DNA from 3 places in the Cobetia sp. 5-11-6-3 genome. Region 2 is predicted to be linked to each of the others. Evidence: predicted binding sites of a transcription regulator. Region 2 holds the regulator's gene; each other region holds the start of a gene.
The links. The regulator PhoB, encoded in region 2, activates phosphate uptake and scavenging genes when phosphate is short. The targets are predictions, from matches to a motif close to TGTCATANNNNTGTCANA.
Positions count from the first base shown of each region.

Region 1: the regulator PhoB is predicted to act here: its motif matches at 6,924-6,941, upstream of ugpB (sn-glycerol-3-phosphate ABC transporter substrate-binding protein UgpB).
Region 3: the regulator PhoB is predicted to act here: its motif matches at 5,839-5,856, upstream of HXS66_RS16715 (NAD(P)H-quinone oxidoreductase).

Region 1 covers NZ_BLWJ01000001.1:859,058-869,558, forward strand. Annotated here, with positions in the region: gene betB (betaine-aldehyde dehydrogenase) at 1-1,050, shown strand, start outside; gene betA (choline dehydrogenase) at 1,421-3,136, shown strand; gene HXS66_RS03625 (hypothetical protein) at 3,337-3,585, opposite strand; gene HXS66_RS03630 (acyl-CoA dehydrogenase) at 3,624-6,092, shown strand; gene HXS66_RS03635 (hypothetical protein) at 6,218-6,805, opposite strand; gene ugpB (sn-glycerol-3-phosphate ABC transporter substrate-binding protein UgpB) at 7,087-8,451, shown strand; gene ugpA (sn-glycerol-3-phosphate ABC transporter permease UgpA) at 8,643-9,518, shown strand; gene ugpE (sn-glycerol-3-phosphate ABC transporter permease UgpE) at 9,518-10,363, shown strand; gene HXS66_RS03655 (sn-glycerol-3-phosphate import ATP-binding protein UgpC) at 10,495-10,501, shown strand, end outside.
Region 2 covers NZ_BLWJ01000005.1:88,463-98,963, reverse strand. Annotated here, with positions in the region: gene pstA (phosphate ABC transporter permease PstA) at 1-1,738, shown strand, start outside; gene pstB (phosphate ABC transporter ATP-binding protein PstB) at 1,735-2,580, shown strand; gene phoU (phosphate signaling complex protein PhoU) at 2,837-3,562, shown strand; gene cysZ (sulfate transporter CysZ) at 3,749-4,477, shown strand; gene phoR (phosphate regulon sensor histidine kinase PhoR) at 4,572-5,867, opposite strand; gene phoB (phosphate regulon transcriptional regulator PhoB) at 5,875-6,564, opposite strand; gene ubiA (4-hydroxybenzoate octaprenyltransferase) at 6,792-7,673, opposite strand; gene HXS66_RS10125 (chorismate lyase) at 7,704-8,423, opposite strand; gene HXS66_RS10120 (NAD(P)/FAD-dependent oxidoreductase) at 8,503-9,687, shown strand; gene HXS66_RS10115 (HU family DNA-binding protein) at 9,962-10,237, shown strand; gene HXS66_RS10110 (hypothetical protein) at 10,416-10,501, shown strand, end outside.
Region 3 covers NZ_BLWJ01000013.1:2,679-13,179, forward strand. Annotated here, with positions in the region: gene HXS66_RS16680 (Tim44 domain-containing protein) at 1-17, opposite strand, end outside; gene HXS66_RS16685 (isochorismatase family protein) at 92-697, shown strand; gene yaaA (peroxide stress protein YaaA) at 738-1,526, opposite strand; gene HXS66_RS16695 (DMT family transporter) at 1,635-2,087, opposite strand; gene HXS66_RS16700 (NADP(H)-dependent aldo-keto reductase) at 2,156-3,187, opposite strand; gene HXS66_RS16705 (tetratricopeptide repeat protein) at 3,502-3,987, shown strand; gene HXS66_RS16710 (hypothetical protein) at 4,186-4,686, shown strand; gene HXS66_RS16715 (NAD(P)H-quinone oxidoreductase) at 4,781-5,749, opposite strand; gene HXS66_RS16720 (lysophospholipid acyltransferase family protein) at 5,936-7,702, shown strand; gene HXS66_RS16725 (TIGR00730 family Rossman fold protein) at 7,719-8,273, opposite strand; gene HXS66_RS16730 (sodium-dependent transporter) at 8,574-9,914, shown strand; gene HXS66_RS16735 (DUF501 domain-containing protein) at 10,035-10,501, opposite strand, start outside.

The sequences.
Region 1 (10,501 bases), on a different contig from region 2:
GAACCGCTGGGTGTCATCGGTGCCATCGGTGCCTGGAACTACCCGATCCAGATCGCCTGCTGGAAGTCTGCCCCGGCACTCGCCGCTGGCAACGCCATGGTCTTCAAGCCCAGCGAAGTCACGCCGCTGAGCGCACTGAAGCTTGCCGAGATCTTCACCGAAGCCGGCCTGCCGGACGGCGTGTTCAACGTCGTGCAGGGCGATGCCCGCGTCGGCGTGATGCTCACCGAGCACCCGGATATCGCCAAGATCTCCTTCACCGGCGAAGCCGGCACCGGCAAGAAGGTCATGTCCGCGTCCGCCTCTTCCAGCCTCAAGGAAGTCACCATGGAGCTGGGCGGCAAGTCCCCGCTGCTGGTGTTCGCGGATTCCGACCTCGACCGTGCTGCCGACGGCGCCATGATGGCCAACTTCTACAGCTCCGGTCAGGTGTGCACCAACGGCACCCGCGTCTTCGTCGAAGCCAGCGTCAAGGACGCCTTCGAGGCCAAGATCGTCGAGCGCGTCGCACGCATCAAGGCCGGTGACCCGCAGGATCACGCCACCACCTTCGGTCCGCTGGTCAGCTTCGAGCACCTGGAAAAGGTCGTCTCCTACCTGGAGATCGCCAAGCAGGACGGCGCACGTCTGCTGGTTGGCGGCGAGCGCATGAGCGAAGGCGACTTCGCCAAGGGCGCCTGGGTCGCGCCGACCGTCTACACCGACTGCAGCGATGACATGCGCATCGTGCAGGAAGAGATCTTCGGTCCGGTGATGTCCATCCTGTCCTTCGACAGCGAAGAGGAAGTCATCCGCCGCGCCAACGACACCACCTATGGCCTGGCGGCTGGCCTGTTCACCGAGAACCTGAACCGCGCGCACCGCGTGATCCACCAGCTCGAAGCCGGCATCTGCTGGGTCAACACCTGGGGCGAGTCCCCGTCCGAGATGCCGGTCGGCGGCTACAAGCAGTCAGGCATCGGTCGCGAGAATGGTGTCGAGACGCTGTCCCACTACACTCAGACCAAGTCCGTGCTGATCGAGATGGGGCCGTTCGAGTCCGCCTTCTGAGCCACCTGAGGCCATGAGGCCTGAATCGACGACAGCAGCATCGTCTGGCGCAGGATGCGGGATCAGGTCACTTGATCCACTGATCCGCTGCAGTGAGTTGATGCACTGAAGATAGCGCCAGATGCCCCACCCGCCGGCATGACGACCCCTCGTCGTGCCGGCCAGCACGCCACGCCACTCATGACTTCGGCGCTGGCAGTGCACGAATCCCGACGAGTCGCTGACAGTGATGGCATACCACTTGCCATGCGCTGCCCCGACGGCTCCTCACAGACACATCACCGTATCCATCCGCCCGGCAGTGGCCACCCCTCGTCGTCGACGGGGCGTCCTGCGCCCGCATGTGGCATCTGATACGAAAGGAGATTTCATGAGCCAATTCGAGCGTGAATACGACTACGTCATCATCGGTGCCGGCAGCGCCGGCAACGTGCTGGCCACTCGCCTCAGCGAAGACGCTGACGTCAGTGTCCTGCTGCTGGAAGCGGGCGGCCGTGACCATCGTTTCGATTTCCGTACCCAGATGCCTGCCGCACTGGCGTATCCCCTGCAGGGCCAGCGCTACAACTGGGACTTCAAGACCGACCCCGAGCCGCACATGAACAATCGCCGCATGGAATGTGGCCGCGGCAAGGGACTGGGAGGCTCCTCGTTGATCAATGGCATGTGCTACATCCGTGGCAATGCGCTGGATTACGACAACTGGGCCAAGGATCCCATCCTGGCTGACTGGAACTATCGTGAGTGCCTGCCCTACTTCCGCAAGTGCGAGACGCGCGATATCGGCCCCAACGACTACCACGGCGGCGATGGGCCGGTCTCGGTCACGACTCCCAAGGAAGGCAACAACGAGCTCTATCACGCCTTCATCGCGGCAGGCATCGAGGCGGGCTATCCGGCCACCGAAGACGTCAACGGCTATCAGCAGGAAGGCTTCGGCCCGATGGACCGCTTCGTGACCAAGGAAGGCCGTCGCGCCTCCACCGCCCGCGGCTATCTGGATACCGCCAAGAAGCGCGCCAACGTGACCATCGAGACGCGCGCCACCACCGATGTCATCCTGTTCGAGAGCAAGACAGCGGTCGGCGTGAAATATGAGCGCAAGGGACAGGACCACCGCGTACGCGCACGCAAGGAAGTGTTGCTGTGTGCTGGCGCCATCGCCTCGCCGCAGATCCTTCAGCGCTCCGGCGTCGGCAACCGTGAGCACCTCGAGCCGCTGGGCGTGAAGATGGTGCACCACCTGCCGGGCGTGGGGGAGAACCTGCAGGATCACCTCGAGCTCTACATCCAGTACGAGTGCACCAAGCCGATCTCGCTCTACCCGTCCCTCAAGTGGTACAACCAGCCGCCCATCGGCCTGGAGTGGATGCTCAAGGGGACCGGTGTGGGTGCCAGCAACCAGTTCGAGGCTGCCGGCTTCATTCGCAGCGATGCCAACGAGGCCTGGCCGAACCTGCAGTATCACTTCCTGCCGATCGCGATCAGCTACAACGGCAAGAGTGCGGTGCAGGGCCACGGTTTCCAGGCACACGTCGGTTCCATGCGCTCCCAGAGCAAGGGTCGTGTCCGACTGACCTCACTGGACCCCAAGGCCGCGCCCTCGATCTTCTTCAACTACATGGCCGAGGAGCGTGACTGGGAAGAGTTCCGCGCCGCCATTCGCCTGACTCGCGAGATCATCGCTCAGCCGGCACTGGACGATTACCGTGGCCGCGAACTGGCGCCGGGCGCTGACGTCCAGACGGACGAGCAGCTCGACGAGTACGTACGCAATCATGCCGAGACGGCCTACCACCCGTGCGGCAGCTGTCGCATGGGCAGTGACGAGACCTCCGTGGTCGATGGCGCCGGTCGCGTGCATGGTCTCGACAACCTGCGCGTCGTGGACGCCTCGCTGTTCCCGGTCATCCCCACCGGCAACCTGAACGCACCGACGATCATGCTGGCGGAGAAGATGGCCGACAAGATTCGGGGCCGTGCTCCGCTGCCACCGTCCGACGCCGACTACTTCGTGGTCGAGCCGGGCACACCGGCCAAGCAGCCCGCCAAGCGCCAGATCGATTCCGCGCCGATCAACGGCTGATCCCGCGCGATCAACGTAAGCCTCCGTTATGCTGACGGCAGGCATGGAAGCACCATCGATCGTTCGAGGCCCCGCACTGCGGGGCCTTTTTTATGTCTGGCATGTCTCGCTTCCTGGCCATCACTTCCGTCGTGGCAGCCCACCTCCCCGTTTCTCCCCGCCCGCATCGCTTCATCCCGCCCGCACCGCCTCATCCCGTCTCATGGCATCAGCAGCTCCGATGACGTCCCGACCGGGGCCAGTGCCTCTCCCTGTATCCAAGGCCCCTTTCGCTGCCCATACGCCTTGCACAGCCACCATTGCTTTCCCCGCGACGCCTCTTCCATCGCTTCACCTTTCATACCTTCGACCTTGGGTGGACTGGCGGAGTGAGTCGAGTTGGGATAGGCTGACAATAATTCAAACAACTGTTCTAAACGCATGGCTGCTATGCTGAAGTGGAAGGCCATTCGCTAGAGCTCCCGCAACGCAACCTGGAGATCCTGCCATGACGCAGCTCATCCTCATCCTCGTCGCCCTTGCCGGTCTGCTGACCGTCATGGCACGTGAATCCGGTGCACTGGCCGCCATCGGCGTGCTGGCGGTCACCGGCCTCATCGGCTTGGGCATCGACACCCCGGTGCTTGGTGTCCTGCTGTTGATCGGCGCGGCACTGGTCGCCGTCTGCGGCCTGCCGGCGCTGCGCACCAAGTGGCTCAGCCCGCGGCTGTTCGCGATGTTCAAGAAGGTGTCGCCCAAGGTCTCGGCGACCGAGAAGGTAGCCCTGGAAGCCGGTACCGTGTTCTGGGACGCCGAATTGTTCTCCGGCAAGCCGCAATGGGACACCCTGACCGCACAGCGCAATGAGGGCATCTCCAGCGAGGAGCAGGCCTTCATCGATACGCAGTGCTCCATCGCCTGTGGCATGACCAACAGCTGGGAAATCGCTCGCGAGCGTGCGGATCTTCCCGAGGAACTGTGGGAATTTCTCAAGCGCGAGAAGTTCTTCGGCATGATCATTCCCAAGCAGTACGGCGGCCTCGGCTTCTCGGCCAAGGCGCAGTCACTGGTACTGCAGAAGCTGGCGGTCAACGAGACGCTGATGGTCACCGTCGGCGTGCCCAACTCCCTCGGCCCGGGTGAGCTGCTGCTCAAGTACGGCAGCGAGGAACAGAAGGATTATTACCTGCCGCGCCTGGCGGATGGCCGCGAGATCCCCTGCTTCGGCCTGACCGGCCCGCGTGCCGGCAGTGACGCGACCTCCATTCCGGACACCGGTATCGTGTGTCGCGGCATGCATGACGGCGAGGAAGTCGTCGGTATCCGCCTCAACTTCGAGAAGCGCTGGATCACCCTGGCGCCGGTCGCCACCGTGGTCGGCCTGGCCTTCCGCATGTTCGACCCCGAGCACCTGCTGGGGGACGTGGAAGACATCGGCATCACCTGCGCCCTGATTCCGCGTGATACCGACGGCATGGACATCGGCCGTCGCCATCACCCGATCGGCGCGCCGTTCATGAATGGCCCGATCTTCGGCAAGGACGTCTTCATCCCGCTCAGCTATCTGATCGGTGGCGAGCAGATGGCCGGCCAGGGCTGGAAGATGCTGGTCGAGTGTCTGTCGGTGGGTCGCTGCATCACCCTGCCGTCCGGCTCCGCGGGCATCTCTCGCTACGCACTGGGCTGGAGCGCCGGTTTCGCGCGCATTCGCCGCCAGTTCAACCTGCCGGTGGCCGAGATGGAAGGCGTGCAGGAGCCGCTGGCTCGCATGGCCGCGATGAACTACATCAGCCAGGCCGCCGTACTGCATACCGCCAACATGATCGACAACGGCCACAAGCCGGCCGTGCCCTCCGCCATCCTCAAGAGTCAGCTGACCGAGATGGCCCGCACGCTGCTGACTGATGGCATGGATATCCACGGCGGACGCGGCGTGACGCTCGGCCCGCGCAACTACATCGGCGTGGCATATGCCGGCACCCCGGTCTCGATCACGGTGGAAGGCGCCAACATCATGACCCGCAACCTGATGATCTTCGGTCAGGGGGCCATCCGCTGCCATCCGTACGTGCTGGAAGAGCTGGCCGCCAAGGATGCCGATGACCTGAACGCCTTCGACAAGGCCTTCTTCCGCCATGCAGGCCTCATCTTCGGCAACGCGGCCCGCGCCTTCAGCCAGAGCTTCGGCATCGGCGGCAAGACCACCGGCTTCGACGCCGTCGCCACGCCCTATGCCAACCACATCAACCGCTTCAGCGCCGCCTTCTCGCTGTCCGCCGATGCGGCCATGGCCAGCCTCGGCTCCAGCCTCAAGGCACGCGAGATGCTGTCGGCTCGTCTGGGTGACGTGCTCTCCAACCTCTACCTGGCGTCCCTGACGCTCAAGCAGTGGCACGAATCGGACGCCTGTGAGCACGAGGAAGCGCTGTTCCACTACAGCATGCAATGGTTGCTGCATCGCACCGAGAAGGCACTCGACGAACTGCTCGCCAACCTGCCCAACCGTGCCCTGGCCACGACATTGCGCGTCGTCACGCTGCCGCGTGGTCGTCAGTTCGCCATGCCCAGGGACAGCCTGACCCGCGAGATCGCACGTGCCGTCTCCACCGACAGTGCACTGCGTACCAAGCTGACCGACAACACCTGGGACGCTCAGGACGAAGGCCAGAAGGACAATGCTCTCGCCCGCTACAACGCGCTGCTCAAGGATTACCCGCGTGCGGAGCCGATCTACAAGACGCTGGCCAAGGCCTACCACAAGGGCGAGATCCCGGCCGACGCCCTGTCACCGGAAGCGCGCATCGAAGCGGCGGTCGAGGCCGGTATCCTGTCCGCTGAGGATGGCGACTTCATGCGCGTCTTCGAAGCCGAGGTACTCGACATGCTGACCGTCGACCACTTCGATTTCGACGCCTTCGTGCGCAAGCCGATGGCGAGTGACGGCACAGCCTCCAACCCACAGCAGGACGCCGCCTGATCACCGGCCGACGCCCGCGTGAGCGATGCAAGACCTGATCGCTGATCGCAGAACCAAAAAGGCCCCGCTCAGTGAGCGGGGCCTTTTTATTGGCAGGAGGCGCCATGCTTCGCGTCATCTCGATCTCAGATATGACGCGCGAAGTGCTCGAGATCACGCACGAAGGCATTCTTGTAGGTCTCGAAGTCCTTCGGGCGCGCCTTGAAGGTGCGCTTGATACGCTCGCGATCCAGACGCAGCGGCTCGTCCAGCGCCGCGAGAGTGCCGACACGCGCCGCCGGATTCATGCCGACCAGCTCACGCGGGCGATCGCCTTCGGCCTCGGCCTCCAGCCAGTCGTTGATCCCGGCGCGACGCAGCACGCTGACCAGCGAGCCGTCGGTGAGACGCACCTGCAGACGACCGTGATCCGCCAGCTGTGACACCAGCGCGATGCCGTGGTCATGGCCACGATGGACCGGCGGCGTCGCCCACAGGGCAAGATTCAGCCCGCGCGCATTCTCGTCGAGCACCAACAGGGCGGCGGAGTGGATGCGCTCGGCATCGTCCACCAGCGCGAACAGGCGAGCGGTCTCGTTCTCGAACCAGACACCTCGGACACCGGCATAGCTCACCAGCGCATCCAGCCCCCCCTCGCGGCCATGCACTTCGGCACACAGCATCGCCAGACACGCATCGCGCCGGGCACCGGCACTCACTTCCACCACTTTCATCGCATTCTCCGCCACAGGCATTTTCAGCGCGCAAGACTAGCACACTCGCCGGATGATCGCCTGATCCACCGCGCCCCGTGCAGGGCCGACGGTAGTTACCCGCACATGAACATCCAACCGTCATAAAGTTGTAACGAAAGCCTTCTAGAGTCGTCTACGCTTTTCGGACGATCATCATAAGAACAAAAAAAATGTTCGCTTGATCGTTCGCCATCGATCGACAGCAGTCAGCCTGCGCGACTCCCACAAGGCTGACCAGGGACCCTCTCAGGAGCTCGACCATGCGCCGCCCTACCCATCACGCAATGCTCAACACCCGTGGCACCCGTCATCTTGCCAGCCTCGCGCTGGCAGTCGGTTTCGCGACCGCTTCCGCCAGTGCCCTGGCCGCCACCGAAGTCGAGTGGTGGCACGCCATGGGGGGCGGACTTGGCAAGAAGGTCGACGAGATCGCGGCCGACTTCAATGCAAGTCAGGATGAATTCGTCGTCAAGCCGGTCTTCAAGGGCAACTACTCCGAGACCATGACGTCCGCCATTGCCGCCTTCCGGGCCGGCAAGGGCCCGGACATCGTGCAGATCTTCGAGGTCGGCACCGCCACCATGATGAGCGCCAAGGGTGCCATCATGCCGGTCCATCAGCTGATGGCGGACTATGCACCGTCAGAAGGCGCGAGTTTCGATCCGAAGGCCTACCTGTCTTCCGTCACTGGCTACTACACCGACACCGAAGGCAAGATGCTGTCGATGCCGTTCAACTCCTCCACCCCGGTCACCTATTACAACAAGGACATGCTGGCCAAGGCCGGTGTCGAATCCGTGCCGGCCACCTGGCAGGAGCTGGGTGATGCCCTCAAGAAGGTCGTCGATTCCGGCGCGGGCAGCTGTGGCCTGACGACCACCTGGCCGTCCTGGGTGATGCTGGAGAACTTCTCGGCACGCAATGACGTGCCCTTCGCCAGCCAGGCCAATGGCTTCGCCGGCACCGATACCCGCCTTGAATTCAACAAGACCGCCGTGGTCGACCACATCCAGCGCCTCGATGACTGGCAGGCCGACAAGCGCTTCGTGTTCGGCGGTCGCTTCGATGACGCGGCGCCGAAGTTCTACTCCGGTGAGTGCGCGATGATGATGGGCTCCTCCGCCAGCTATGCCGGCGTCAAGGAAAGCGCCAAGGGCTTCGAGTTCGGCGTGGCACCGCTGCCCTACGACAGCGACGCGATCGAGACGCCGCAGAACTCCATCATCGGCGGCGCGTCACTGTGGGTGCTGTCCGGCCACAGCGATGAGGAATACCAGGGCGTCGCCAAGTTCTTCCAGTACCTCTCCAGGCCCGAAGTCCAGGCCGACTGGCACCAGTTCACCGGCTACCTGCCGATCACCACCGCCGCGGCAGAGCTGACACGTGAGCAGGGCTTCTACGCCGAGAATCCGGGCACTGACGTCGCCATCACCCAGATGACCTCCGTGACCCCGACCGAGAACTCCAAGGGCCTGCGTCTGGGCAACATGGTGCAGATACGTGACGTGATCAACGAAGAGCTCGAGAAGATCTTCGCTGGCAAGGAAAGCGTGCAGGACGGTCTCGATCAGGCTGTCGAGCGCGGCAACAAACTGCTGGAGAAGTTCGAGCGCGCCAACGGCTGAACACCGCCACACCATGGTGGGCCGCCTGGGCGGCCCACCATGCCTGGATGCCAGAGAGCGGAAAGCGCACCCGATACCGGTGCCCTTTCCCTTCTCTCCCGGCTTGATGGCGCATGGTCGGCCGAATCCGCGCCGACCATGCGCACACGACTGACGTGATCAGTCCCTCTTCCTTGCGAGACCTCTGCTGCATGGCCCATTTCAATCGACATCCCTTCACGCCGTGGATCCTGCTGGCCCCCCAGCTGATCATCGTCGGCGTGTTCTTCTTCTGGCCGGCCCTCCAGGCCATCGAACAGGCTTTCTATATCGAGGATGCCTTCGGGCTTTCACGTGAATTTGCCGGACTTGCCAACTTCCTCGCGGTCCTCGGCGAAGCGGAATATCTGGAGACCCTGTGGACGACGGTCTACTTCTCGTTTGCCGTCGCCTTCGGCGCCATGGCACTCGCCCTTGGGCTGGCCGTGCTGGCAGACCGCGTGCTGCGTGGCGCCAGCACCTACAAGACCTTCCTCATCTGGCCCTATGCCGTCGCGCCTGCCGTGGCCGGCGTCCTGTGGCTGTTCCTGTTCGACCCGACGCTCGGCATCCTGCCGGAACTGCTGTCCGCCATCGGCATCGACTGGAATCACAACCTCAACGGCAATCAGGCCATGCTGCTGGTGGTACTGGCCTCGATCTGGAAACAGATGAGCTACAACTTCGTGTTCTTCCTCGCAGGTCTCCAGGCCATCCCCAAGAGCCTGCTGGAAGCGGCCGCCATGGATCGCGCCGGCCCCTGGCGACGTTTCTGGACCATCACCTTCCCGCTGCTCTCCCCGACCAGTTTCTTTCTGCTGGTGATGAACGTGGTCTACGCCTTCTTCGAGACCTTCGGCACCATCGATGCCACCACCTCGGGTGGTCCGGGCGGCTCGACGCGCACCCTGGTCTACAAGGTGTATGAAGACGGTTTCGTCGGTCAGGATCTGGGGTCGAGTGCCGCCCAGTCGGTGTTGTTGATGGTCATCGTCGGCGTGCTGACGCTGATCCAGTTCAAGTATGTCGAGAAGAAGGTGCAGTACTGATGCGCTACAACCGTCCCGGGCTTGATATCGCAAGCCATGCGCTCTTGATCGTCGGCTGCGCGCTGTTCTTCCTGCCGGTGTGGATCGCCTTCAGCGCCAGCACCCACGAGATGGGCGATCTTTACTCCAACGTCGCCCCCGTCTGGATAGGCGAGGCAGGATTCGACAACTACCGCCACCTGCTGGAAGACCCCGTCAGCAGTCTCGGCGCCGACGTGATGACCTTGCTGTTCAATTCGATGCTGATGGCACTGGGCATCGCCATCGGCAAGATCATCATCTCGGTACTGGCGGCCTATGCGATCGTGTTCTTCGAGTTCCGCTTCCGCAAGCTGTGCTTCTGGCTGATCTTCATCACCCTGATGTTGCCGGTGGAGGTGCGCATCCTGCCGACCTTCAAGGTGGTGGCCGACCTCAACATGTTGGACAGCTATGCAGGCCTGATCCTGCCGCTGATCGCCAGCGCTACCGCGACCTTCCTGCTGCGCCAGTTCTATCTGACCATCCCGGCGGAACTGGTCGAGGCGGCACGCATCGATGGCGCCGGGCCGTGGCGCTTCCTCAAGGACATTCTGCTGCCGCTGTCGAAGACCAACATCGCGGCACTGTTCGTGATCATGTTCATCTACGGCTGGAATCAGTACCTGTGGCCGCTGCTGATCACCACCGATGCCGACTACCTGACCATCGTCGTCAGCCTCAAGCGCATGCTGACCACCGGTGACGGCCTGGTGCCGTGGCAGGACGTCACCGCCACCACGCTGCTGGCCATGGGGCCGCCGGTGCTGGTGATCCTGTTCATGCAGCGTTACTTCATCAAGGGGCTGGTGGACAGCGAGAAGTGACCTCCTCTCGCCCCGGCACCTCGTGATTCGCGCCCCTTTTACCTGACGCCTTGCGCCCGGCCACCTGATTCCGTTCCGCCGTGATGGGCCGCTCTCACGCCTGTCACGGCACCGCTTTGGATATTCATCTCATGGCAA
Region 2 (10,501 bases):
GCGTCTGGCGCGTTACTGGCGTGATGGTGGCCCCTGGGGCTGGCTGAATGCCATGGCGGTCAGTGTCTCGCTGGTACTGGTGCTGGGGCTGATCAGCCTGCTGGTGGTGGGCTCGCTCAGTCACTTCTGGCCTTCACGGCTGGTCGAGGTCGAACTCACCACCCAGCCGGGGCAGAGCGTCACGGCGCTCAAGACCACCCGTGGCGAGCCGGCGGCGGACAACCGTCACCTGCTGGGCGAATTGATGCATGAGGAGCTGCGTCCCTCGGCAGCGGACACCGGTGATCAGCAACGTGAGCGACAGTCGCAGCGCTGGTGGCTGCTGCAGACCTCCTCTCAGGATGGGGCCTCGGCGAGCTGGCAGTGGCTGCCGGATACCCTGATGGAGAATATCCGCTTTCCTCGCCAGGCACTGATGCTGGAAATGCGCGACGGGCGAGTGCTGTATGGCATGGCCAGAGCGCTGAGTGATCCGCTCACCGGTGAGCTGGATCATTCTCCGCAGCTCTCTTCCGACAGTGCGGTCCCGGGGGCACCGACTCCTTCACTGCACCAGAATGCCGAGGCACTGCATGCGCGGTTGGCGGCGCTTGAGGGGCAGCGCCGTCAGCTGGCGGCACTGCGCGCTGACAGCGAGGCCTTGAGTGCGCGCCTGCTGGCCTTGCAGCAGCAACTGTCCGCTCGACAAGGGCCTGTCACGACGCAGGACGAGGCGGATGCCTCCTTGATCGCGGAGCTCGAGACGACACGCGAGGCACTGATCACCCGTGAGGGGCAACTGCTGGCCCTCCGGGGAGCCCTGGACGCCGGCCAGCTGCTGCTCGGGGGCAATGGCGGTCATGAGGGGCGCATCGCGCTGAATGACATCCGTCATGTCTGGCAGCCGAATGCCATGGGCTTTGGCGGACGACTGTTGCTGACGCTGGAGCGCTTTCGCGACTTCGTCTCCGGCTCGCCCAATGAAGGCAGTGGCGGCATCTGGCCCGCCATCTTCGGTACCGTGCTGATGGTGGTGCTGATGGCGATTTTGGTGATGCCCTTCGGCGTGATGGCGGCCCTCTATCTGCACGAGGTCGCGCATCAGGGGCGTCTCACGCGACTGACCCGCATCGCGCTGCGAAATCTCGCCGGCGTGCCTTCCATCGTCTATGGGGTCTTCGGGCTGGGGTTCTTCGTCTACGGGCTGGGGGCCGGCCTGGATGAACTGTTCTTTTCCGAGCGTCTGCCGACCCCCACCTTCGGCACCGGTGGATTGCTGTGGGCATCGCTGACGCTGGCGCTGCTGACGCTGCCGGTGGTGATCGTGGCCACGGAGGAGGGGCTGGCGCGGGTGCCGCATCGCCTGCGCGAAGGCGCGCTGGCACTGGGTGCCACGCGCTTCGAGACTCTCAGGCGCGTGGTGATTCCCGCGGCATCTCCGGCCTTGATGACCGGGCTGATTCTGGCGGTGGCGCGTGCGGCAGGCGAGGTCGCGCCCTTGATGCTGGTCGGCGTGGTCAAGCTGGCACCGGACCTGCCGCTGGATGACAGCTTCCCGTGGCTGCATCTGGATCGCAAGTTCATGCACCTCGGCCATCAGGTCTATGATCTGGCCTTCCAGAGCAGCGATGCCTTCAGCAGTCGCCCGCTGGTCTACGCGACCGCGCTGGTGCTGGTGGTCGTCATCCTGTGCCTCAATCTGAGTGCCATTCGCCTGCGTCACATGCTGGCACAACGTTACAAGGGAGCCACCGAATGAAGCGTGACTCTGCATTTGAGAGCGTCCAGTCGAGCTCGCAGCATCCCGAGGTCGTCAATCCGCAGGACACGTGCCTGGAAACCCGCCACCTGTGCCTCGATTATCAGGCGCAGGTGGGCAAGGAGCGTCACCGGCGGCGTGCGCTTGACGATATCAGCCTGCGCATCGCGCGCAAGCGCGTGACGGCTTTCATCGGTCCCTCGGGATGTGGCAAGTCGAGCCTGCTGCGCACCTTCAATCGCATGACCGATCTCGATGAGCAGTCACGCCTGAGCGGCAAGGTCTGGCTGGAAGGCGAGGACATCCATGCCCGGGGCGTGGATGTCCCCATGCTGCGCCGGCGCGTCGGCATGGTGTTCCAGACGCCCAACCCCTTTCCGATGTCGGTCTACGAGAACGTGGCCTTCGGGCTGAGGCTGGTCGGCGAGAATGACAAGCGCCATCTGGATGACAAGGTCGAATCCTGTCTGCGGGCCGCGGCGCTGTGGGAGGAAGTGAAGGACCGGCTGTTCGACAGCGCGCTGGGGCTTTCCGGTGGCCAGCAGCAGCGCCTGGTGATCGCGCGCACGCTGGCGGTGGAGCCGGAAGTCCTGCTGCTGGATGAGCCAGCCTCGGCGCTGGACCCGATCTCGACGCTCAAGATCGAGGAGCTGATCCGCTCGCTGCGCTCACGCCTGACGTTGGTCATCGTCACCCACAACATGCAGCAGGCAGCGCGTGTCTCGGATGCCACTGCCTTTCTGCATGAAGGGCAGCTGGTGGAATATGCCCCGACCGATCAGCTGTTCACCAACCCGCGTCGTCGCCAGACCGAGGACTACATCACCGGCCGTTTCGGGTGAGATCACCGAAGCGGCACTGCAGGTGGCTGACACGTGTCTCGCGCGGGACGTTGGCGGATGGGCCATCGCGTCGTGGATATTTCAGCGCGGCGCGAGATTCGATTGGTGTCCCGGCGCTCGAGTGAAATATAACTGCAATCAAGAGGCGTCATGCTAGGAGGGAGCCGCCTGCGCCAGACCCTGCTGCAGCGCTTCTACATCAATGCCACATGTCAGAGACCGCCTGCCTCGGCGGATGACTTCCCGGGAGAGGGTAATGGATATCACCAGCGATTCGCACGGCAAGCACATATCCCAGCAGTTCAATCACGAGCTGGATGCGCTGAAGACACACCTGCTGGCCATGGGCGGTCTGGTGGAGAAGCAGCTGCAGGATGCCGTCACGGCCCTGCTGGAGGGTGACAGCGAGACGGCGACACGCGTGCGTGACAATGACAAGGCCGTCAACGACATGCAGCTGAAGATCGATGACGAGTGCACCCGCGTGCTGGCGCGCCGTCAGCCGGCGGCCTCTGACCTGCGTCTGGTGCTGGCCGTGATTCGCGCCACCTCGGATCTGGAGCGTATCGGCGATGAATCCAGCAAGATCGCGCGCAATGCCATCTCGCTGGTCGAGAACGGCCAGAGCCCGCGTGGCATGGTCGAGGTGCGTCACCTCAGTCAGCATGTGCGCAGTATGGTGCGTGACTCGCTGACCGCCTTCGCCCGCTTCGACACGGATCTGGCGCTCAAGGTACTGCGTGAGGACGCCTCGGTGGATCTGGAATACCAGAGCGCGATGCGTTCGCTGATGACCTTCATGATGGAAGACGCGCGCCAGATCACCCCGGTGCTCAACGTGATGTGGATTCTGCGTGCGCTGGAGCGTATCGGGGATCACGCCGACAACCTCGCCGAGTACGTCATCTTCCTGGTCAAGGGCGTGGACGTGCGTCACACCGACACCCATGACCTCCAGCCGCAGGATCTCGACAAGCCCTGACGTGCAGGCCCCTTCCCCGGGGCCTGACGCCTGTCTGCCGATGACGCCCCGCCTCTGTCCCGCCGACGGAGTGCGGGGCGTCTGCCATTCGATGCGCCGACAGCTGCGTGGGGCGGGTGGTAGTGCTAGGGTGTGGCTCCGGCCGCCTGAGGGCAGCCGCCTTTCACGAGATGACGAGGACGTCGCATGATTGATGCCGTATCGGCGCTGGTCCGCGGGACCCGCATGGTCTATACCCCCGGGCTACGCCGTTTCGTGTTCGTACCACTGGCGATCAACCTGGTGCTCTACAGTGCCACGCTGTGGCTGTTGTTCAGCCAGTTCGAGGGCTGGATCGATTACTGGATGCTCAAGGTGCCCAGCTGGCTGGAATGGCTGAGCTGGTTGATCTGGCCGGTGCTGGTGCTGAGTCTGTTGCTGGCGGTGTTCTTCACCTTCAGCCTGGTGACCAATCTGATCGCGGCGCCGTTCTACGGCATTCTGGCCGAGAAGGTTGAGCATCGTCTGGATGGCACCCTGATCGAGGATGAGCGTGGCCTGGTGAAGATCGGGATCGACTCGCTGGGGCGCGAGATGGCCAAGCTGGGTTACTTCATTCCCCGCATGATCGCGCTGTTCATTCTCGGCTTCATTCCGGGCCTGAATCTGCTCTCACCGCTGCTGTGGGGGCTGTTCTCGGCCTGGAGCATGGCGATCCAGTATCTGGACTATCCGATGGACAACCATCAGGTCAGCTTCGGTGACATGAAGCAGCGTCTCAAGGCGCGCTGGTGGCCGTCACTGACCTTCGGTGGTGCCGTGTTCGTGCTGACGCTGGTGCCCTTGGCCAACCTGCTGTTCATTCCCGGGGCCGTGGCGGGTGCCGTCCTGATGTGGCAGAGCCACTACCGACAGCTGCCTGCCCCGCGCCGCTGAGCCAGGCTTTATCGCGAGCGTTGACGAACGCAGATACCACGACGCCCCGCCGTGACCTCATGCAGAGGGCGCGGCGGGGCGTTCGTGTCTACCGTCAGGCAGTCGTCGCGCAGCGGCGTTCCGCCGGGAAATGACAACGGAAGCGTGCGCCCTCGCCGGGCAGGCTGTCGATCTCCAGGCGGCCCTGATGGCGGATCAGCACATGCTTGACGATGGCCAGTCCCAGCCCGGTGCCACCAGTGGCGGTGCTGCGTCCCTTGTCGATGCGATAGAAGCGCTCCGTCAGGCGCGGTAGATGCACGGGATCAATGCCGTCACCGTCATCCTCCACCTCGACCATCACGCCCTCGCTGGTGCTCTGGCAGCGCAGCGTGATGTGGCAGTCTTCCGGCGTGTAACGCACCGCATTGAAGACCAGATTCGAGATCGCGCTTCTCAGCTCCTGCTCCTCACCCATCAGGGCCAGTCCGGGCTCGACCTCCACCGTGATGACATGCCGCTCCTTCGAGAGGCCTTCGGCATCTTCCCGGATACGTGTCAGCAGCTGTGCCATGTCGATGCGACGTCCTTCGCCCGACAGCTCGTCGGTCTCCAGGCGCGACAGGGTCAGCAGATCCTCGACGAGGTGCTGCATGCGGTCGGTCTGACTCTGCATCTGTCCCAGGCCACGCTGCCAGCGCGGGGGCAGGTCATCGGCATAGTCGGAATAGGTCTCGAGGTAGCCGGCCAGTACCGTCAGCGGCGTGCGCAGCTCATGGGAGACATTGGCCACGAAGTCGCGGCGCATTTCCTCGAGACGGTAGAGGCGGGTGACATCACGCACCATCACCAGGCGCTCGTTGTCACCGAACAGGGTGATGGAGATCTGCAGGGTCAGGTTGTCGGAGAGCGGCGATTGCAGGGTCAGCGGCTCACGATAGGCCAGCCGATTGAAGTAATCGATGAACACGGGGTCACGCAGATAGTTGGTGACGTGCTGGCCGCGGTCGTGACTGGCCTTGAGGCCGATCAACTGCTCGGCAGCGCTGTTCCACCACTCCATGTCGCCGTGGTTGTCGAGCATCACCAGGCCATCGCGCATCGCTTCCGAGGATTCCTGGATGCGGTTGAGGATACTGCGCAGTCGCTCCTGTGCCTGACGCTGACCCTTCTGGTAGCGATACAGACGATCGAGCAGATCCCCCCAGACGCCATCGCCGGGCGGCGGCTCTTCATGGGGGTTGGTGATCAGCCAGGTGTAGAGACTCTTGAGGTGCTTGAGATGGACGAACAGGTACAGCGCCAGCCCCAGCGCCAGGCCCCAGCCCAGCAGGCCGAGCAGTCCGCCGACCAGCCCGAAGCCGCCCGCCAGATAGCCCAGCCGCCATAGCTCGTTCGTCCAGTAGCGCATCCGCGTCTCAGGCCTGGGCGCTGAAGCGATAACCGGTACCGCGGACGGTCTGGATCAAGTGCTGATGCCCCTCGCCCAGCGCCTTGCGCAGACGACGAATGTGCACGTCCACGGTGCGCTCCTCGACATAGACATTGCCGCCCCAGACCTGATCCAGCAGCTGGCTGCGGGTGTAGGCGCGCTCCTGATGGGTCATGAAGAACTGCAGCAGGCGGTATTCGGTGGGGCCGACCTCCAGGGAGTTGCCGTGTGCGGTCACGCGGTGGCTGGCGGGGTCGAGCATCAGACCCTCGACTTCCACCGACTCCTCGACGCCCTTGGGCGTGGTGCGGCGCAGCACGGCCTTGAGGCGTGCCACCAGCTCGCGTGGCGAGAAGGGCTTAGTGATGTAATCGTCCGCCCCGGCCTCGAGCCCCTGGATCTTGTTGTCTTCCTCGCCCTTGGCGGTGAGCAGGATGATCGGCAGCTCCGCCGTGGTCTCGTCACGCTTGAGGCGGCGCGCCAGTTCCAGCCCGCTGGTGCCGGGCATCATCCAGTCCAGCAACAGCAGATCGGGCTTTTCATCGACGACGATGGCGTGGGCGTCCTGGGCATTGTCGGCCTCCAGCACGCGGTAATCCGCCATTTCCAGGGCGACGGCGATCATCTCGCGTATCGAGGATTCGTCGTCGACAATCAGTACGGTCTTGGAGCTCATCGCTAGATCCCATGCAGCAGTCGGCGCACGCGCCAGAATGACAAGTCGATGACGATTACAACCTGCTTATATGACAGTGAGATGACAATCGCCAGCTTGGCAGCTTGCCGCCCGGCTTGCCAGCGAGTCCCTCAACTCTATCAAGGCGTGAATGTCACGCCTCGCCGCACGAGGAAGGTCGCTGGCAGACCGGATGAGGACTCGGGCCCGTTGGCCGGAAAGAGGGATCAGGCAGCTGGCCAGGTCGCCAGCGCGATGCCCGCGAAGATCAGCAGGCCGGACCAGTGGTTGTTGAGAAATGCCTGGAAGCAGGGGCCACGCTCCCGCTCGCGAATCAGGCGCTGCTGCCAGACGAAGGTCACGGCCGCCGCGGTCAGCCCCAGCCAGTAGAAGCCGCCCAGCGCCAGGTGCAGGCCGATGCCGATCAACACCGCCAGCATGCCCAGCTGCAGCAGACCGATCATCAACTTGTCGACGCGGCCGAACAGGACGGCGGTGGACTTGATGCCGACCTTGAGGTCGTCATTGCGATCGACCATCGCATAGGCGGTGTCGTAGGCCACCGTCCACATCAGATTGGCCGCGAACAGCCACCAGCCATAGGTCGGCACCTCCTCAAGCGTCGCCGCGAAGGCCATCGGAATCGCCCAGCCGAAGGCGGCACCCAGCACCACCTGCGGCAGATGATGGAAGCGCTTCATGAACGGATAGCTGGCCGCCAGCAGCACGGCGACGATCGACAGCAGCACCGTGGTCAGGTTGGTGAAGCACACCAGCACGAAGGCGGCCGCGACCAGCACACCGAACAGGGTCAGCGCCTCGCGCTCCGTGATGCGTCCTGAGGTCAGCGGGCGATCCCGGGTGCGTTCGACATGCTTGTCCCAGTGGCGATCCGCGTAGTCGTTGATCACGCAGCCGGCGGCACGCATCAGATAGACGCCAGCCACGAAGATCAGCAGCGTATCGCGGTCCGGTAGCCCATCGGCCGCCAGCCACAGGGCCCAGAGGGTCGGCCACATCAGCAGCCAGGTGCCGATGGGGCGGTCCAGACGAGTCAGGGCGAGGTAATCGGCCAGTTTGGACGGGCGGGAAGCGGATGACGCTGACATCAGGACTCCTGATCGAACGGCAGTGGGGAATCAGAGTTCCAGAGCGTGCTGGAACCGAGGGGTGAAACCTTCCTGGACCAGTACCCGGAAGCGACCGTGCGAGAACATCGAGCGGCGCATCCACAGGCTGGCGGTGCGTGCCAGCGGCTGCGTGCTGGCAAGCCTCAGTGGCGCCCGGCTGACATCGATGGCGCTGCGGGTCAGGTCGGGCTGGCGGAACAGCCAATGGCCCAGCGAGCCTTCGCCGAGCGTCGAAAGACGGTGGCCATGGGCCAGGTCCAGCGCCGCCAGCGAGCGCGCGATCACCCAGGGCTCATCGCCATGACACAAGGCCACTTCGCGCCGCCAGACATGGCGTCGTGGCGCGATACCCAGTATCCGCGCCTCATCACGCCGGGCAGGGCCGGTGTCCTGCAGCAGCAGGCGCACGCGCAGCCCCTGACCATCGAGCATGCGCATGGCGTGATCGAGACGCTGGGTCAGCGAGTCGCTGGAGGACAGCCATGGCCACCAGCCGGCCGGCATGACGCCTTGCAGGCTCGCGGCGGGCTGCCAGTGGCGGCGGACCGCCGAGTCCATCGCTCTCTGGTGAGCGCAGGGAGTGCTGAGTTCCGAGCGAGACATGGCCCGGATGGCGATCTTGCCGGCAAACGCTGCCGAGTGGGAGTGACAGACCACGATGAATTCCCTGTCAGGATGACAAGTGGCGAGTCTAGCACGCCCGAACCGCAAGGCCTGCAGCGTGAGCATGCCCGCGCCAGTGGCAGGCTGGTATGCTGGGGCCCGACTACCCTCTTTTCCTCTCGGATCGATCTCAGGAGATGGCGCCATGCGCGACCCTCGTACCCTTGTCATCATCGGCACCGGCATGGCCGGCATTGGCTTGGCGCGTGCCCTGCGTGCGCGTGACAAGGACAGTCGACTGATCCTGGTCAGTCAGGACAGTGGCCACGATTACGCCAAGCCTCTGCTGTCCACCGCCTTTGCCAAGGGCATGAGCGCCCGGGCATTGGCACGGCAGACCTCCGTGGCACTGGTGGATGAACTGGACGCCGAGCTGCGCACCCATCAGCGAGTGACGAGCATCGATACCCACGCGCGACAGGTCTGGCTGGGCGAGGAATGCCTGGCCTATGACGAGCTGGTGCTGGCACTCGGTGCCGCGCCACGGCGACCCTTCCCCATCGATGACTCGGTCGGCTCGCGCGTGATGAGCATCAATGATCTCGATGACTATGCCGCCTTCAGCGCCACGCTGACGGCAGCGCGTGAGGCGGGAGAGAGTGGCCGTGTCGTGATCGTCGGTGCCGGTCTGGTGGGGTGTGAATACGCCAATGACCTGAAAGCCGCAGGACATGAGGTCACCCTGGTCGCAGCGGAAGACACTCCGTTGGATGGCTTGCTTCCCCAGGCGCTCGGCCGGCGACTTGGCAAGGCCTTCGATGCCATCGGCGTGCGTCGGCTGCAAGGAGAGATGGTCGAGACCATCACCGCCGGCAAGGCAACGCAGGCGCCCGTCAGCGTGGTGCTGCAGAGTGGTCATGCGGTGGAGGGCTCGCTGGTGCTGCTGGCCACGGGGCTCGCGCCACGCATCAAGCTGGCACAGGGCGCGGGATTGAGTGCTGGCGGGGATGGCATCCGCGTCGATCGTCACCTTGCCACCTCCCGGCCGCATGTCTGGGCGCTGGGAGACTGCGCCAGTGTCGAAGGGGTCAATGCCATGTACGTGCAGCCCCTGCAGGCCGCGGCTCGGGTGCTGGCCGCCAATCTGTGCGGCGAGGCGGTCGAGCTCGACTGGAAGGCCTGGCCCGTGCTGGTCAAGACACCGGCGCTGCCCATCGTGGCCTACCCGCCTCGAACGGCCGTGGCGCGCTGGGACATCACGGGCGAGGGAGATGATCTCGATGCCCGCGCTCTCGATGCGAACGAACGCTTGATTGGATATGCGTTGACAGGCGCCTCCGTTCGCAGGAAAGTCGAGCTGGCGCGGCAGGCACCGCCGTTGCTAGGCTAGGCGATGCCATGGCCGATGGTCGCAGACCCCTTGAAGCCAGCGTAGTCAGGCACGATAGTGAAGTTTCCGTCACAGAGCGTCAGGCGAGAATCAGGGACGACGTGTTACCGGTGACGTTCACCCCGAGAAAGGGGGACCCGGTATCGCATCGCCCAAGCGCCATGCAATGCCAGCAAGTGCAGCAACATCCGTGCAAGAACAACATCCGTGTAAGAACAACAACGAATCGGCGGCTGAGCCGCCCGTGCAGAATGCCAAACCAGGAGGGCTTTTCATGCGCAAGCCAGAACTCGCTGCGGCCATCGCCGAGCGTGCGGATCTGTCCAAGGACAAGGCTAGTCAGGTGTTGAACGTGATTCTCGACGAGATCACCCACACGGTCGCCAAGGGCAACGATGTTTCATTGATTGGTTTTGGCTCCTTCACGGTGCGTCAGCGTGCAGCGCGTACCGGCAAGAACCCCCAGACAGGCAAACCCCTGACCATCCCGGCCAGCAAGACAGTGGCCTTCAAGCCGGGCAAGTCATTGAAGGATGCGGTGACCAAGTAAGTCTGGTCCACGCCGCCGCGCCCCTGCTGGCGTGGCGGCCCGCCATGCTTGCCCGATGTCAGTATCGATGCCACCGGCTCCGCCACTCGGGCCCGGTGGCATTTTGTCATGGACGGTATCGATGGCTGTTCGCGGCTGACCGCTTGACCGTGCCGCCTCTCAAGGAAGGAATGACGCCATGAAGCTCAAGTTGCTGTTGTGGGTACTGGGCCTGTTGCTCAAGCGTGCCTTCCGGCGCGACCCCGAATTTCGCGCTCAGCTCGA
Region 3 (10,501 bases), on a different contig from region 2:
ATGAACAGATGGCGCATGTGGGATCTCCTTGGATGCGCTAGCGTGTAAGTGGAAGCCCCATTCTAGCCCCAGAATCGACGTGGGAGGACCAATGGACGACGAAAAGTCTCAACACCTGATGGCGAGGCGGTCATTGTTGTTGCTGATCGACTTTCAGGCCCGCCTGATGCCGGTACTGAGTGGCGGAACAGAAGCCATCAACAGTGCCATCTGGCTGGGCGGCATCGCCCAGGCGCTGGAAATTCCCGTGTGGCTGACGGAGCACTGTCCGGACAAGCTGGGCGAAAGTGCTCCCATGACACACTTGCTGAGCGAGCGAACCCGCTGCTTCACCAAGCGCAGCTTCAGCGCGCTGGAGGCGCAGGATTTTCGAAAGGCGCTGGAGCAGAGCGGATGTGATCAACTGGTGGTATGTGGTGCCGAGGCGCATGTCTGCGTGATGCAGACCGTGCTGTCACTATGCGGTGCGGGGTATCGAGTGGCGCTGGTAGCTGATGGTGTCGCCAGTCGCCGCCCGCGTGAGGCAGCATTGGGAGTGACCCGCTGCGAGGCGGCGGGGGCCAGTATCGTCAGCGCCGAGATGGTGGCTTACGAATGGCTTGGAAGCGCGGATCACGTCCTTTTCGGCGATATTCATCGCCGTTATCTCAAACCCCGGGCAGGAGAGCACCTGGCGTTCCCCGGGTTGGGTGGGTGAGTCGCAGGGCGACCTGCAAGGGCGACCTGCAGGGCGCGCGTCAGGCGCGTGCCGCGTCGGCCTCACTGCGCGTGAAGACCAGCGTATCGCCCTCTGAGGCGGCATTGGAGAAGCGGTAACCGGCCACATCGAAGTCCTTGAGGTCCTCGGCCGTCTCGATATCGTGCTTGAGCATCCAGGCGCTCATCAGGCCGCGTGCACGCTTGGCGTAGAAGCTGATGATCTTGGACTGACCATTCTTCTCGTCCTTGAAGACCGGCGTCACGATACGGTGGCGGAATGCCTTGGCGTCGATGGCCTTGAAGTACTCGTTGGAGGCCAGATTGACCAGTATTGGCGTGCCACTGTCTTCGACGGCCTGCTCCAGTGCCGGCGCCAGCGTCTTGCGCCAGTAGGCGTAGAGGTCCTTGCCGGCCGGGTTGCTCAGGCGGGTGCCCATCTCCAGGCGATACGGCTGGATGAGATCCAGCGGGCGCAGTAGCCCGTAGAGGCCGGAGAGAATGCGCAGCCTGTGTTGCGCGCGCTCGAATTCTTCCTCGCTGAACGTTTCTGCCGCCATGCCCTGATAGACATCTCCCTGAAAGGCCAGTACCGCCTGCTTGGCATTGTCTGGCGTGAAGGGGGGCTGCCATTCCTGAAAGCGAGCGGCATTGAGGCCGGCCAGCTTGTCGGAAAGCTTCATGAGGCTTGCGATGTCCTGCGGTGATTGCTCGCGCAGGATATCGATCAGTGGTTGAGCCTGATCAAGAAAGTCGGGTTGGGTATGACGGGAGGTCACGGGGGCGCTGTCGAAATCCAGCGACTTGGCGGGCGAAATCACACTCAGCATGAAGACCTCCTGACAGGGGAAAGGTCTCAGTATATCAGGCAGACAACATGGCCCCGAGTCCGTCGGGACTATCGGGGCCATAGATTGCGATGCGTGACGCCAAAGGCATCAATAGCGTCGGATCAGGAAGACGCCAGCGAACAGCAACAGCACGCCCGCCACGCGCCCCAGCGAGAGGTCATGCTGCGGGAAGGTTGCCCAACCGAAGTGATCCAGAACGACCGAAGCCGTCAGCTGGCCCGCCAGGAAGGTGGCCATCATGGTGGCCGCGCCCAGCTTGGGTACCAGGATCACGCTGGCTGCCACGAAGAAGGCCCCCAGCAGACCACCGGTCCAGCTCCACCAGGGAGCCGTTTTCAGGGCACCAATACCCGGCATGGGCAATCGCATGGCCAGCACGATACCGATCAGGGCGATCGAGCCGATCACGAAGCTGACCATGGCGGCCATGAGCGAACTGTGGGTCTGCAGGGCCAGCGTGGAATTGACGCCGGCCTGGATCGGCATCATGGCACCGGCGGCCACGGCCATGAGAATCATGCTCAGTTCAGCGGGATTCATGGGGTTTCCTTGGAGACGAACAGGCCGGTCATCACGACCGGCCTGTCGGGTTGCGCGTCAGGGGCAGATCAGGGGCAGGGGTTCGGCGCGGTGTTGTGGATCATCTCGATCTCGGCCAGCACCTCGTCGCTCAGTTCCACCTCGAGGCTTTTGATGTTGCTCTCCAGCTGCAGCATGGTGGTGGCACCGATGATGTTGCTGGTCAGGAACGGACGCGTGTTGACGAAGGCGAGTGCCATCTGCGCCGGGTTCAGGCCATGACGGCGTGCGATATCCACGTAGCAGGCGATGACGTGCTGGGCTGGCTCCGCGTTGTAGCGCTGGAAGCGCTCGAACAGGGTCAGACGCGCGCCTTCCGGACGGGCGCCATCCAGGTACTTGCCGGACAGGGTGCCGAAGGCCAGCGGCGAATAGGCGAGCAGGCCCACATCTTCGCGGTGCGCGAACTCGGCCAGCCCGACCTCAAAGCTGCGGTTGACCAGATTGTAGGGATTCTGGACGCTGGCGACGCGCGGCAGATTCAGGCGCTCGGCCAGATTCAGGCACTGCATCACGCCCCAGGGCGTCTCGTTGGACAGACCCACGGCGCGAATCTTGCCCGCGGTGACCAGTTCGCCAAGGGCGGAGAGGCTTTCTTCCAGCGGCGTCATGTCCTCGTCTTCCACCGGCTGGTAACCCAGCTTGCCGAAGAAGTTGGTCTTGCGGTCCGGCCAATGCAGCTGATAGAGGTCGATGTAATCGGTGCCCAGACGGCGCAGGTTGTCGTCACAGGCGGCGATGATCTGCTCGCGGGTCAGGCGTGAACCACCGCGGAGGTAGTCCATGCCCGGGCCGGTGACCTTGGTGGCGATCTTGACCTGGTCACGGTTGCCGCGTGCGGCCAGCCAGCTGCCGATGTACTGCTCGGTGCGGCCCTGGGTCTCGCCATTGGGCGGGACAGGGTACATCTCGGCGGTATCGATGAAGTCGATGCCGGCATCGAGCGCACGATCCAGCTGCTGGTGGGCATCGGCTTCGCTGTTCTGCTCACCAAAGGTCATGGTGCCAAGGCACAGCAGACTCACGTCAATGCCGGTGCGGCCTAGAGCTCTACGTTGCATGCAGGATTCCCCTGTCGGGTGGTTGGCAAAAGCGGGTAAGGCGAGCGTGCGTCGCCTGCGTGTGTCAGGGCAGGTACGGCGGCGGTTTCACTCGTGGGACGGCGCACATATTAGCAGCGTAACAAAAACCCACAAGGCGGGCTTGAGTCCCCCTGATTGCGCGAGTATGCTTGGCGCCCCGTTGTCAGGGGAGCAGCCTCGCGAGGCCGCCCGCATGGGCAAACTGACAGCGTTGGCAAGGAGAACAGCGTCGCAGGCTCAGGAAAGGGCCAGATACGGCGTCATCCCTCTTATCTGTTTCAAGGTTACTCGTCATGCCGCAGGCCTCAACCCTGATGACCGGACTGAAATACCGCCTGGCGGAGCGTCTGTTCCACGCCTCCTGGCTTTCCGGCTCTCAGCAGAAGCATCGTCTGACCATGCGTCTGTTCAATCACTGCGCCAAGGCCGGTCATACCGGTGCGCTGTCATTGTACGGCCACATGCTGTTCCAGCGCGGCAGTTCGGCGCAGGAAAAGGCCAAGGGTGCCCGTTTCGTCGTCAAGGCGGCACAGGCGGGTGACATCCATGCCCAGTACCAGGCAGGGTGCATCTACGAGCATGGCTGCGCGCAATACCAGAGTGACCCGGCCAAGGCCGTGACCTGGTATGCACGTGCGGCAGAGCGTCATCATGCGCTTGCCGCGCAGCGCCTGGCACGTGCCTATCGTGAAGGCTCGCTGGGGCTGGCGGTCTGCCCGCACAAGGCGGAGCACTGGGAAGCGCATGCACGCAGCGGTGACGACGCCGCCCTCCACTGAGTCAATCCGACGGCTGCTGCCGTCGTCGATCGCCTCCTCTGACAGCGCCCTCCTCGTGAGGGCGCTGTCGTCTCCGTCTCTTCTGATGTCAACCGGATGAGCAGGACTCGCCAAACGGGGGGCAATTCCCGTAACCTGAAGACATTCAACCCCTTCTTGCCTGGTCCTTGGCTGCCTGAGATACCGTGGGAGACGCGTGTGACGCTGCCTATTCTGCTCGATATTGAAGCCTCCGGCTTTGGCCGCGGCAGCTACCCGATCGAGATCGGTCTGGCGCGTACCGATGGCAGCAGCTGTGCCTTCCTCATCCAGCCGCTGGAAGAGTGGGTGCACTGGGACCCCAAGGCTGAGCTGTTGCATGGCATTTCACGCGCCCGATTGGCACGTGAAGGCCGCCCGGTGCGGGAAGTGGCGCAGTGGATCAATGATGAGCTGAGCGAGACACGCATCGCGTACAGCGACAGCTGGGGCTACGACAATACCTGGTTGTCGTTGCTGTTCCATCATGCCGGCATGCTGCCGCACTTCCGGCTGGAAGCGCTGCGCCGGCTGCTGGATGAGGAGCAGCTGAATCGCTGGGCCGAGCTCAAGGAAGCCGTGATCGCCGAAGGCGGCATCCAGCGCCATCGCGCTGGAGATGATGCCCGTCTGCTGCAACTGACCTGGCAGAAGGCCCAGGCCATCGAGCGCAACGACTGAGCGTTCAGCCCGGCGAAAGATGACCGGCGTGAAAGCCCCTGCAGAAGGCAGCCCATCGGGCTGCCTTCTTGCGTTCTGCCAGTCGACGACGGACTCAGGCCCCGCTTACCGCCAGCAGCACCTTGCCGGTGCTGGCGTTGTCCTGCACATAGGCATGCGCAGCCTCGGCGTCCTGGATCGGCCAGCTCTTGTCGATATGCGGACGTATCTCGCCTCGCGCCAGGCGTGGCCAGACGTGGACATAGAGTGCATCCAGCACCATGCCCTTGCCCTTGGGCGAACGGGAACGCAGGGTCGAGCCGATCAACCGCTGGCGCTTCATCAGCATGCGCCCCAGATCCAGCTCGTCCATGCGTCCGCCCATCAGGCCGATCAATACCATGCGGCCATCCTGATTCAGGACCTGCTGATTGCCTGACAGGTAGCCGCCGCCGACCGGGTCGAGAATCATGTCGGCGCCGCCCCATTCGTTCACGGCATCGACGAAACTGCCATCGTGGCGATTCCAGCCGGCATCGGCCCCCAGCCGCAGGCAGGTGTCCAGCTTATCCTGACTGCCGACGGTCACGAAGCAGGGGTGGCCGAACAGGCCGCACAGCTGGATGGCAGTGGTGCCGATACCGCTGGCCCCGGCGTGCAGCAGGACGCGTTCCTTGTGCTTGAGGTTGCCCTCGATGAACAGGTTCAGCCAGGCGGTGGCGAACATCTCCGGCAGGGCGGCCGCCTCACGCAGGCCGTAGCCCTCCGGCACCGGCAGTACCTGCAGGGCATTGACCACCACCTCTTCGGCATAGCCTCCGCCTGCCAGCAGGGCGCAGACCGGGTCCCCCACCTGGAAGCGTTCCACGTGTCTGCCCACCTCGAGGATGGTGCCGCTGACCTCGAGACCGAGAATCTCGCTTTCCCCGGCCGGGGGCGGATACTGCCCGGCGCGCTGCATCAGATCCGCGCGGTTGACGCCGGCCCAGGCCACCTGGATACGCACCTCGTCCGAGGCGATACCTGAAGGGGCCTCGGTTTCCTGCCAGACCAGCGCCTCGTTCTCGACGGCTATCGCATACATTCGCTATCTCCTTGGCTTGGCAATCGTGGCTGCCTTGCTGTGATCGCTCCGTCCTCAGACGGATGTCTGTCATCTCACTGTACGGGGACTGTGACGCACCTGTCATGAAGTGGCGCGATTCTGACGTGATATCAAGCCTCTGTTTCAGACTGCGAGTGACGCACCGCGTTGCGCAAAGGAGTGAGCATGATCGATACCGCCCGTGTCATCGCCGCCAAGTATCCCGCCTTTGCCAGGCGCCACCCTCTGATTCGTCGCCCGGCGCTGGCGCTGCTGCGGCGTCTGGTTCACGAGAGCGAGATCAATGCCTTCCTCGCCGAGCATGCCGGTCTGCGCGGTTTCGACTTCATCGACCGTGTGCTCGATCACTTCTCCTTCGCCTACTCCGTCTCCTCGCGGGAGCGCGAGAACATCCCTGCCTACGGGCGAGTGGTGATCGTCGCCAACCACCCGCTGGGCTCGCTGGATGGGCTCGCGTTGCTCAAGCTGGTCGGGGAGGTGCGGCGTGACGTGAAGATCGTCGCCAACGACATCCTGATGAAGGTCGAGCCGCTGGCGCCCTTGCTGCTGCCGCTGGACAACCTCAGTCGCCGCGGGTATCGCAGAAGCAGCACCCAGATCTGCGAGGCACTGATGAATGAAGAGGCCGTGATCATCTTCCCGGCCGGAGAGGTCTCGCGTGCAGGACCGACCGGGCCGCGTGACGGCAAGTGGCTGTCGGGTTTCCTGCATTTCGCGCGCAAGACCAACGCGCCGGTACTGCCGATTCACGTCAGTGGTCGCAACTCGACGCTCTTCTATACCCTGTCATCGATCAACCGTGGCCTCGGCACGCCGCTGCTGGCCCACGAGATGTTTCGCCAGCGCGAACGTCAGCTCAAGCTGCGCATCGGGGAACTGATTCCGCTGGCGCGTCTCGACAGTGATGCCCTGAGCACCAATGCCAAGACACGCCTGCTGCGCAAGCATCTCTATCGCATCGGACGCGGCAAGCGCGGGCTGTTCGTGACCGAGAAGGCCATCGGTCATCCGGAGGAGCGCCAGGCGCTGCGTGAGGAACTGACGCCGTGTGAGCTGCTGGGTGAGACCCGCGACGGCAAGAAGATCTACCTGTTCGATGCCTTTCCCGGTTCCAGCGTGATGCGCGAGATCGGTCGGCTGCGCGAGTTGAGCTTCCGCCGCGTCGGCGAAGGGACGGGAGAGCGTCGTGACATCGACCGTTACGACGCGCATTACCGTCATCTGGTGCTGTGGGATGACGCCGATCTCGAGATCGCCGGGGCCTATCGCATCGGTGAGGTGGGCAAGATCATGGCGGCGCATGGCGAGAAGGGGCTCTACAGTCCGACCCTGTTCCGCTTCACGCCGGAGATGTTCGCGCATATGCAGGAGGGCCTGGAGCTGGGGCGCAGTTTCGTGCAGCCGCGCTATTGGGGGCGCCGCAGTCTCGATTACCTGTGGCAGGGGCTGGGTGCCTATCTGCGCCGTCACCCCGAGATCCGCTGGCTGTTCGGCCCGGTCACGCTCTCCAACAGCTACCCGGAGGCTGCTCGGGCGTTGATCGTCAGCTATTACCGCCACTACTACGGGGATGAGGAGGGGCTGGCGCGTGCACGGGCACCGGTCGCGCAGAGTGCACCGGGCAGTGCCGCCCATGAGGCGGAGCGTCTGTTCGATGGTCAGGATGCCGAGGGCGATTTCCGTCGCCTGCGCGCCCAGCTGGACGCGATGGGCGTGACGGTGCCGACCCTCTACAAGCAGTACGCCGAGGTCACCGAGCCCGGCGGCACTCGCTTCCTCGACTTCAGTGTCGATGCCGATTTCGGCTACTGCATCGATGGGCTGGTGATGGTCGATATCCGACGCATCACCGCCAGCAAGCGCAGCCGCTATCTCGGGGAGCCGGCCTGTCGCGATCAGGCCGGTGCACGACACCCCGTCACGGAGGCCTGACCCATGCTGCTTGCCGTCAGGCCTGCTCGCCTGACGAGGGGGCCAGGCGGTCCAGCAGGGGAGTGATCTCGCGTTCGCTGATCAGGCGGGCGCGGGTATCCGCGTCGAGGAAGCCCGCCTCGACGGTGCGATCCAGAAATTCCAGCAGCGGCGCGTAGAAGCCGTCACTGTCGAGGACGGCGATCGGCTTGGCGTGAAAGCGCAGGTATTGCCAGGTCCAGGTCTCGAACAGCTCCTCCAGAGTGCCGATCCCGCCCGGCAGGGTCACGAAACCATCCGCCAGCGCGGCCATCTGGGCCTTGCGCTCATGCATGTCCGCCACTTCGATCAGCCGAGTCAGCCCGGTGTGTGCCTTCTCGTTGCGCACCAGCGCCTGCGGGATCACGCCGACCACCTCTCCGCCTGCGGCCAGCGCGGCATCTGCCAAAGCGCCCATCAGTCCGGCACGTGCTCCTCCATAGACCAGTCCCCAGCCACGTTCGGCAATCGCGGTCCCCAGTGCCTCGGCCTGCTGGCGGTGATGCGGGGAGGCCCCCTCGCGGGAACCCAGATAGACACAGATGCGATGCATGTTGCTCTCCTGAAGGTGTGTTGTGGCACGCAAGGTCGAGTGCCACGCCAGAATGTCGTGGTCTCCATCCTACCCGAGTTGTGCGGCGGGGCCATGACGCCTTGGCGCAACCTTGCCTTGCAGAGTGAGAGAGCATGCTCGGCGTGGTACCTGCATTCACGGGCCTGCTCTGCTACCCTTGCCGCCCCCGCAGGCGACGGCTGGCGGGCGCTGACGCCCATGAGCCTTTTCATCGGGGTGCACTCCAACATGACGCGACGTCCTGACGGCGGGCGCGGGACAACAAGGCAGGAGAGACAGATGGCGCAGGTGCGCGGACGCTTCGCCAGTCGGCTGGGCTTCTTGATGGCCGCCGCTGGTTCGGCAGTAGGGCTTGGCAACGTCTGGGGCTTCCCGTCCCAGACCGCCAACAACGGAGGCGGGGCCTTCGTGGTGATGTATCTGGTGCTGGCCTTCCTGCTGGCGTGGCCGGCGTTGATGGCCGAGCTGGTCATCGGGCGGCATGGTCAGGCCAATATCGTCACCAGCATGAGTCTGGGGCGCGGCATCACCAAGCGCTTCGGCGCGCTGGCGGGCTGGGCGGGCATGCTGACCGCCAGCCTGATCCTGGCCTTCTACGCCATCGTCGCGGGCTGGTTGCTGGGCTATACCGCCGCGCCGGTCAGCGAGGCGCTGGGCATGTCGTCCGCCGCCAGCTGGCTGACCACCTTCGACTTCACGCGCAATGTCTCGCTGACGGCGGTCTTCCTCGCCCTGACCATGGCGATCGTGGTCGGTGGCGTGCGCGGCGGGATCGAGAAATGGTCCACACGTCTGATGCCGCTGCTGCTGGCCCTGCTGGTGGGATTGATTGGCTACGTGCTGACCCTGCCGGGCGCCGATGAAGGCCTGAGTGTCTATCTCACCCCGCAGTGGGATCGCATCTTCGATGCTGACCTGATGCTGAGCGCGATGGGCCAGGCATTCTTCTCGCTGTCGCTCGGCGTGGGGGCAATGCTGATCTATGGCTCCTATCTGGGGCCGGAGCAGAACCTGCCGCGTCTCGGCGTGCTGGTGACGCTGATCGACGTCGGCATCGCCTTCCTGGCCGGCCTGCTGGTGATTCCGGCCATGTATGCCGCGCGTCATCTGGGCGTCGAGATCTTCGATGCCGACGGCCTGCTCAAGAGCTCCGACACGCTGCTGTTCGATACGTTGCCGGCGCTGTTCGGTCAGATGGGTGGCGCGGGAGACGTCTTGATGGTGGCGTTCTTCGCGCTGATGAGCGTGGCGGGCATCACCTCCTCCATCTCGATGCTGGAAGTGCCGGTATCCTTCGTGGTCGAGCGTGGCTGGCTGGGACGGCGTGCCGCCACCCTGGCCGTCGGGGCCGCCATCATGGCCATCAGTCTGACCATCGCCGCCAACTTCGGGGCGCTGTTCGGTCTGGTGATCATGTTGACCACCCAGTACAGCCAGCCACTGGTCGCGCTGGTGATGTGTCTGCTGGTCGGCTGGGCAATGTCGCGCCATGCGCTGCTCAAGGAGATCCAGAGCGGGGCGCCGGACATCGAGTCCAGCCTGTTCTGGAAGATCTGGCCGTGGTACGTGCGCCTGATCTGCCCGCTGTGCATCGCCTTGGTGTTCGCGCACTCGCTGTAAGCCGAAACGCCCCCTGCACGACGCAAGAAGCCCGCCAATTGGCGGGCTTCTTCGTCTTGTGCCTCCTGGCCGACGGCCTCTGCTCGAGGGACTGAGTGTCGGCTAGATCGCAGGCAGGGCTCAGGGCAGCTCGGACAGCACGTCATAGTTGGCATCGACCCAGTGCCCGATGGCATTGCCCTCGGCATAGGCGAGGTGCTGGGCGTACTGGGTGTGCAGGCAGCGCACCTGATTCCAGTCGCGGATGCCGCCGACGCCACGCTCACGCATCAGCTCAGCGAAGCCCTGGGACTCGATGGCGCTGCGCTCGGCCTCGCTCATGAAGCTCCAGCGCTCGGCGACATAGGCTTCATGACTGGCACGATAGCGCGCCAGCAGTTCCTCGTCGGTCTTGAGGCTCTCTTCCAGCTCCTTGATCACGCCTTCGGCCTCGATGCGTGACAGCGAGATCTTGAGGCGTTCGTCGCACAGCCAGTAGAGGGTCGGGAAGGGCTTGCCATCCACCAGCGAATGCATGCGCAGCACCAGCGGGGTGCCCTCGCCATCGGTGGCGGCCACGGCCTGGATGCCGCGCGGCTTGCGCCCGA